DNA from 2 places in the Paenibacillus sp. NPDC058071 genome. Region 1 is predicted to be linked to the other one. Evidence: predicted binding sites of a transcription regulator. Region 1 holds the regulator's gene; the other holds the start of a gene.
What was found. The regulator NrdR, encoded in region 1, represses ribonucleotide reductase genes. The targets are predictions, from matches to a motif close to AACACNATATATNGTGTT.

Region 1 (3,415 bases):
AGATGGATGTATCCTGTCAAGTTTAAAGAAGACATCCGGGCAAGCGCTGCCGTCTATGAGATCGAACCGCATTTAGTGGCTGCGATTATTCGAACGGAGAGCAATTATTCGACGGGCCGCGTTTCTAAGAAAGGCGCCCTGGGACTTATGCAAATTATGCCCGATACGGCCAACTGGATCGTTAAGCAGGCGGGTTTCAAGCAAGTCACGGACGATATGCTGCAGCATCGTCCCGATGTCAGTATCGAGATCGGCTCTTGGTACTTGAAGTCGCTGCATAAGCAATTTGATCAAAATCAAATCGCGGTGATCGCCGCTTATAACGCCGGGCCTGGCAAAGTGCGCAAATGGCTCGATTCAGGCGTATGGGACGGAGAGCTCGAGACAACGAGCCAAATTCCGTACGGTGAAACGAGGCACTATGTACAACGCGTTATTTATTACTATAATAAGTATAAAGAATTATACCCAGAATTTTAGAAAAAATGGATGTTACCGGAAGTGTTAATGAGAAAATAAAAGAAGCTCCGGCTGTCCGCCGCTTCGGGACGGACAAGCCAAAGCTTCTTGTTATACATGACTGATAAAATCGTTATCGGCTAGTTCCGGCAGAACCAGCAAGGGATTGTTCGGCGATCTGTACTAGACGGCGAGTGATGTTGCCGCCGATGTAGCCAGCATCCTTCGTCAGAAGGTTACCGCCGTAACCGTCTTGCGGGAAAGCAATGCCGAGTTCTTGAGCCACTTCGTATTTCAGTTGGTCAAGCGCTGCGTTTGCTTGTGGCACTACCAATTGATTGTTGTTAGCCATTGATTTTCACCTCCTTGCGGTTGGTAACAGTATTATGTGCGAAATTTTGAACTTCATTACAGGGAAGGTATGGCAATTAATCCCGCTTGAGAGGAAGTGACGAAAATGAAATGCCCTTATTGCGATTACGCCGGAACAAAGGTGCTTGATTCCCGTCCGGCCAACGAAAACAAATCGATCCGACGCAGACGGGAATGTGAGAAATGCAGCCGGAGATTTACGACGTTCGAGATGATTGAGGAAACGCCGCTCATTGTCATCAAGAAGGACGGCAGCCGCGAAGAATTCAGCCGCGACAAAATATTGCGCGGGCTGATTCGTGCTTGCGAGAAGCGGCCGGTATCGGTGGAGCGGTTGGAGGTCATCGTCTCCGAAGTGGAGAAGGAACTGCGGACGACAGCGCTGGCCGAGGTGGAGAGCCGTGACATAGGCGAGATCGTAATGGGACAGCTGTATCCGGTCGATGAGGTGGCCTATGTTCGTTTTGCATCGGTATACCGTCAATTCAAGGATATCGATATGTTTATGAAAGAGCTGAACAGCCTGCTTTCGAAGGATGGGGCAAGCGGAGGATCTGGCTCCCAGTAGCAGATGGTGTGCGTTGTGCATCGGTATTTACTTAAGAAAGGGCGCAGTCCTAGAAGGGGCTGTGCCTTTTTTCCTTTTCGCAGAGTGCAAAGCTTGAAAAGGAATGAATCGTGAGTCGCAGTCTTCTAGGCGTTGCGACCGACGTTCTTTTATCAAAGTTTAATTAATTTTTATGAAAGCGCTTGACGGGAATGAGCCTAATGAATATTATAGAGAAAGAAGTTAATATGTAATGACATAATGACTTCCTATAGACAACGCAAGTTAAAGGAGTATGGATATGGGGGACCTTTTTAGCAAAACCTTAAATAAAGAGGTGCCGATCCCTTATTACTACCAGTTGAAAGAAATTTTGATGGATTATATTACGAACCATCATGAGGACCGGGATCGCCCTATTCCGACCGAGGTCGAAATTAGCGCGCACTTCAATATTAGCCGTCCTACTGTCAGGCAAGCCATTAACGAGCTTGTCGTCGAAGGGTATCTGATTAGACAAAAAGGAAAAGGCACGTTCATCACAAAGCCGAAGATCAGTCAGTCGTTCCTGCAAGTGCTCGACAGCTTTAACAGCGAGATGGAGAAGAAGGGACTTGTTCCTTCGACGAAGGTGCTGGGGCTCGACGTGATCGAATGCGACGACAAGATCGGAGAAGCGCTGAACATTCCTACGGGAAGCAAAGTGATTCAGCTGCGCCGCCTTCGCTCCGCGAATGGTGAATCGGTCGTATACGTCGTGACTTACTTGCCTTACGATCGGTGCTTGCCGATTTTGGATAAGGATTTGGAGTTTGAATCACTTTACGGCATTTTACGGGAAGTATGCGGATTCTCGCTTATGAAAGCGGTACGCAACCTAGAAGCGGTTCTCGCTAGTGAATACGAGGCGAAGCTGCTCGGCATCGAGAAAGGCGCTCCGATTCAATTCATTAAGAGCGTCACCTACTTGACCGACGAATCGCCAATCGAGTATTCTCTCGCCCGCTATAGGGGCGATCGCAGCCAGTTTACTTTTGAGCTGGGCATTCGGTAAGCGAGAGTATCGCTTACCGACATTTTGGCTCACATATGTAAGGACATAATAACGTAATAAACAGGATGGTGTCGAAAAATGAATGCAACAGTCGAAAGAGTAAAACGCGCGATGCTCGGCATGCAGCGCCAATCATGGGAACAAGGCGTAGCAGCGCAGGCGTTCATTGAAAGCGGTTACGTGGAGGATGCGGTTCTGTTGGCTCATGACTCGGTTGTCCGTCAGGACGAAACCGGCCGTCTCGGCGTAATCAACAATGAGAGAGCGGTTACAGACGCGGCGGCTAACGGCGAACCGGTATTGTTCGCTTACAAGCAAACAGGCGATGTGAAATATAAAGAGGCTGCCGAGCAAATGGCCAATTATTTGCTAAACGTTGCTCCGCGTACGGAGAATGGCGCACTTTCGCACGTCAATCATCAAAGCCAGGTGTGGGTTGATTCCTTCTACATGGCGCCTCCATTCCTTGCTTCCGCCGGCCATTTCGAGGAAGCGGTTGCACAAGTCGAGCGGTTCCGCGAGCTGATGCTCATTACAGAAAAGGGCATGCACGCTCATATTTGGGACGATGGAGAGAAAAAGTTTCATCGCGCCGATTGCTGGGGCGTCGGAAACGGCTGGGCAGCAGCAGGTATGGCTCGAGTCATCCGTACGCTGCCGGAATCGATGAACGCTGACAAAGAGCGCATCATCGGTTACGTCCGAGACCTGCTTGAAGTTTGTATGCGCTACCAACGCGAGGACGGATTGTTCCATGATGTGCTCGACAACCCGGAAACGTTCGTTGAGACGAATGCAGCTCAAATGTTCGCTTACACGATCTACACTGGCGTGAAAGAAGGATGGCTGGATGAGCGTTACTTGGCTAACGCCAATCGGATGCGCAGCGCGGCGAACGCAAAGGTCGACGAGCAAGGCTTCGTTACAGGCGTATGCGGCTCCCCTATGTTCGATCGTTCCGGTACGGCAACGGAAGGCCAAGC
Region 2 (3,415 bases), on a different contig from region 1:
AGATGCTTTGCGTTGGCGCGATCGCCAAACGATAAGCATGGTACAGGCCATGCTGCTGCACTTGCTCCTTCAGTTTCGCCCAGTCTTGCGGCGACGGAATTTCCATGCCTTCGAACAATTCCTTCACGCGCTCCGATACCGGACGGAAATCCGTTTCGATGTAACGAGTGAAGTACGTGCCTTTCGCATACTCGGAACGATCGAAATCTTTGAACGTAGTGCCGCGCTCTTTCGCGATCAGCATGCTTTGTTCAATCGAGTAATAGTTCATCATCATAAAGAACGCGCTCGCGAATTGCTTCGCTTCTTCGCTCTCGTACGAAATTTTGTTTTTCGCCAGGTAGCCGTTCAGGTTCATCGCGCCGAGACCGACGGAATGAAGATCTTCGTTCGCCTTGCGGACGCCCGGAGCATTGTCGATGTTGGACAGGTCGCTGACCGTCGTCAACGCTTCGATGCCGACCTGCACGGACTCCTTAATTTTCTTGCGTTCCATGACGTTCACGATGTTCAAGGAAGCCAGGTTGCAGCTAATATCGCGGCGGATAACATCGTCGATGCCGTAGTCGTTAATTTCGGACGTTTCCTGCACTTGGAAAATTTCGGTGCAAAGGTTCGACATTTTGATCGAGCCGATATCTTTAAGCGCATGGACGCGGTTCGCATTCGATTTGTTCATAATGTAAGGGTAGCCGGATTCCAGCTGAATCGAAGCGATTTTCGTCATCATGTCGCGTGCGTTCATAACCACTTTTTTGACTACTTGATCATTTGCAAGCAATTCTTCGTACATTTCGTCCATGTCCATGTCGTCCAGGTGACGGCCGTACGCTTTATAAACGGAATAAGGACCAAATACGTTGAGCGGCTTGTTTTGTGCGGCCAGCTCGTAAAATTTATTAGGAATAATCAGGCCGATCGACAGCGTCTTGATACGGGACTTCTCGTCCGCGTTAATCTTTTTGCAATCGAGGAATTCGATAATGTCCCAGCCGAAAATGTTGTAGTAGCCCGCGCCGGAGCCTTTACGCTGACCCATCTGATCGGCGTAGGAGAATGCGTCCTCCATCAGCTTCAATACCGGCATAACGCCTTTCGCCGCGCCTTCAACCCCTTTGATCGACTCGCCGCGTCCGCGCAGCTTCGACAGGTTGACAGCTACGCCGCCGCCGATTTTGGACAGCTGCATACAAGTGCCGAGCACGTAGTTGATCGAGTTCAAGGAATCATCCATTTCAAGCAGGAAGCAGGATACCATTTCGCCGCGACGGCTTTTGCCCGCGTTCAGGAAGGTTGGGGTTGCCGGCTGCAGACGCTGCTCGATCATCGCGTCGGCGATGCGCAGCGCCCTCTCTCCGTCTCCTTCGCCAAGGTGAAGAGCAACGATCGCGACGCGATCCGGATATTGCTCGAGGTATTGCGATTTGTCATTCGATTTCATCGCGTAGTCTTTATAGAACTTCGAAACTGCCATATAAGATTCAAATTGGAAACCGCTTCCATGGGCTAGGTCGAAAACAGCCTCGATTTGCTCATATGTATATTTCTCGAACACATCATCGTAATAATCGTTCTTAATTAAGTAGTCCAGCTTGTCCTGCAAGGAGCCGAACTTCATGCTCTTCCGGTCCACTTCCTCCATAAAAGCGGCGACCGCTTCCTTGTCTTTATCCAATTGATAGAAGCCGTCCGCTCCGCGTTGCATCAATTCGTTGTTCAGTTCGATATGTTTCAATATTCCGCACCCTTTCGACAAAATATTCCAAATCTTGATTTGTTCCGGATAATTCAAACTTCAAAATAACAGGCACGCTAAATATTTCCGAGATCGTATCCGCGCTCTTCGCGAAGCCGTTCCCCCAGTTTCGGTTGCCGCTCGCTGACACCCCGCGAAGATTTTTCCCGTTCTGTTTCAGAAACGACATGACCCGCTCCGGAACCTGTCCGAAGCCGGTCGTATAGGTGACCATGACAAAGGGCTCATCTACTGTGCTGTTCTCCGTAATCGGCATCGCCCGCATGTTCAGCTTGTTAATAAAACGCTTGACATTGCCCGTCCTGGAATCATAAACAACCAGCATGCTTCTCTCTCTCCTTCACCATATTACTGCAATATAAAAGCGCTTCTGACTATCGGAATCCGTCAAATGCGCTAGTTGACAACATCTTGTTGGTTCATCGACCCAACCGCAAGATCTAGTCGATGAAATTGATTCTACCTCAATATATAGTTCTCGTCAATGCAATTTATGGAGAAATTTTTAACCGTTTTTTTGAGTCACTCGACTATTCTACCAGATACGGATATGATGGGATAGTGACAGTTTATAGATAAAATGGAGGCCCCCATGGAAGAAGAAAAAAAGATAAACGAGCTGCGGGAAGCGGTGGAAAAGCTATTCCGCGACGCCGGCTACGAGGTGCCCGAGCTGCTGCCCACCCTTCAATTTTTAACCCGCGAGAACGAACGGCTGAAACGTGAAAATCAAAAAATGAGACGCTTGTCCGCTCGCGTACCGGCATCTGCAGACAGCATGAACAGCCGGCTGAAGGATGCTCTTCGGGAATAGCACAAAACGAGTATTTCGTTCCAAACGAATAACTCCGATCGCAAAAAAAAGAGGCTCGAACGATGTCGCACGCCCCTGTTACAAGAATGACTGTTATTGCTAAAATAATACAATCGCACACATGAAGCGACATGTCTGCGGCGATACGACCGATAGAGGAGAACTGCCGTTTTATGGACAGAGGCACCATTACCGTCATTATCGGCCCGATGTTCTCGGAGAAATCGGGCGAGTTGATCCGGCGCTGTCAGAAGCTCATGCAATACGGCCGCAAAAAGGTGCGGGCCTACAAGCCGACCGAAGACAACCGGTTCGGAGAGGACGACATCGCAAGCCGAATCGGCTATCGCTTGCCCGCTGGCCATATACCAAAGGAAATGACGCCAACCGTCGTCAGCCAAGTGTTGACGGAGACGATTCATGCGGACGTAGTTGCCTTCGACGAAGCGCAATTTTTCTCGGAACCGATCGTTGAACTCACCGAAGAGCTTGCCCGCCGGGGAAAGCATGTCATCCTCGACGGCTTGAACATGGATTATCGAGGCAAGCCGTTCGGCTCAATCGGCGAGCTGCTCGCCATTGCCGACGAAATCGTTAAGCTAACCTCCTTCTGCGCCTGCTGCGGCAGTCCGGACGCAGCCTTCACGCAGCGAATCGTGAACGGCAAACCGGCGACGCTTGGTCCCCTCTTTCTCATCGGCGATACGGAGAGCTACGAGCCTCGCTGCCGCCGTTGCTTCGTTCCGCCGGACCTTGCGGAGGCCGAGCGGTCGAAGGGCTGAGAAGGCCGATTATGAAGTCTGGAGAACGACCCCAGAAGCGAGCGGCAAGACGATGAGAAGATC

Region 2: the regulator NrdR is predicted to act here: its motif matches at 2,218-2,235, upstream of nrdI (class Ib ribonucleoside-diphosphate reductase assembly flavoprotein NrdI).

What each region holds. Positions count from the first base shown of each region.
Region 1 covers NZ_JBHVSK010000019.1:53,338-56,752, reverse strand. The annotation lists gene ACFVTB_RS23405 (lytic transglycosylase domain-containing protein) at 1-480, shown strand, start outside; gene ACFVTB_RS23400 (alpha/beta-type small acid-soluble spore protein) at 593-811, opposite strand; gene nrdR (transcriptional regulator NrdR) at 917-1,399, shown strand; gene ACFVTB_RS23390 (GntR family transcriptional regulator) at 1,680-2,432, shown strand; gene ACFVTB_RS23385 (glycoside hydrolase family 88 protein) at 2,511-3,415, shown strand, end outside.
Region 2 covers NZ_JBHVSK010000010.1:85,646-89,060, reverse strand. The annotation lists gene nrdE (class 1b ribonucleoside-diphosphate reductase subunit alpha) at 1-1,735, opposite strand, end outside; gene nrdI (class Ib ribonucleoside-diphosphate reductase assembly flavoprotein NrdI) at 1,668-2,081, opposite strand; gene ACFVTB_RS17425 (hypothetical protein) at 2,349-2,570, shown strand; gene ACFVTB_RS17420 (thymidine kinase) at 2,744-3,352, shown strand.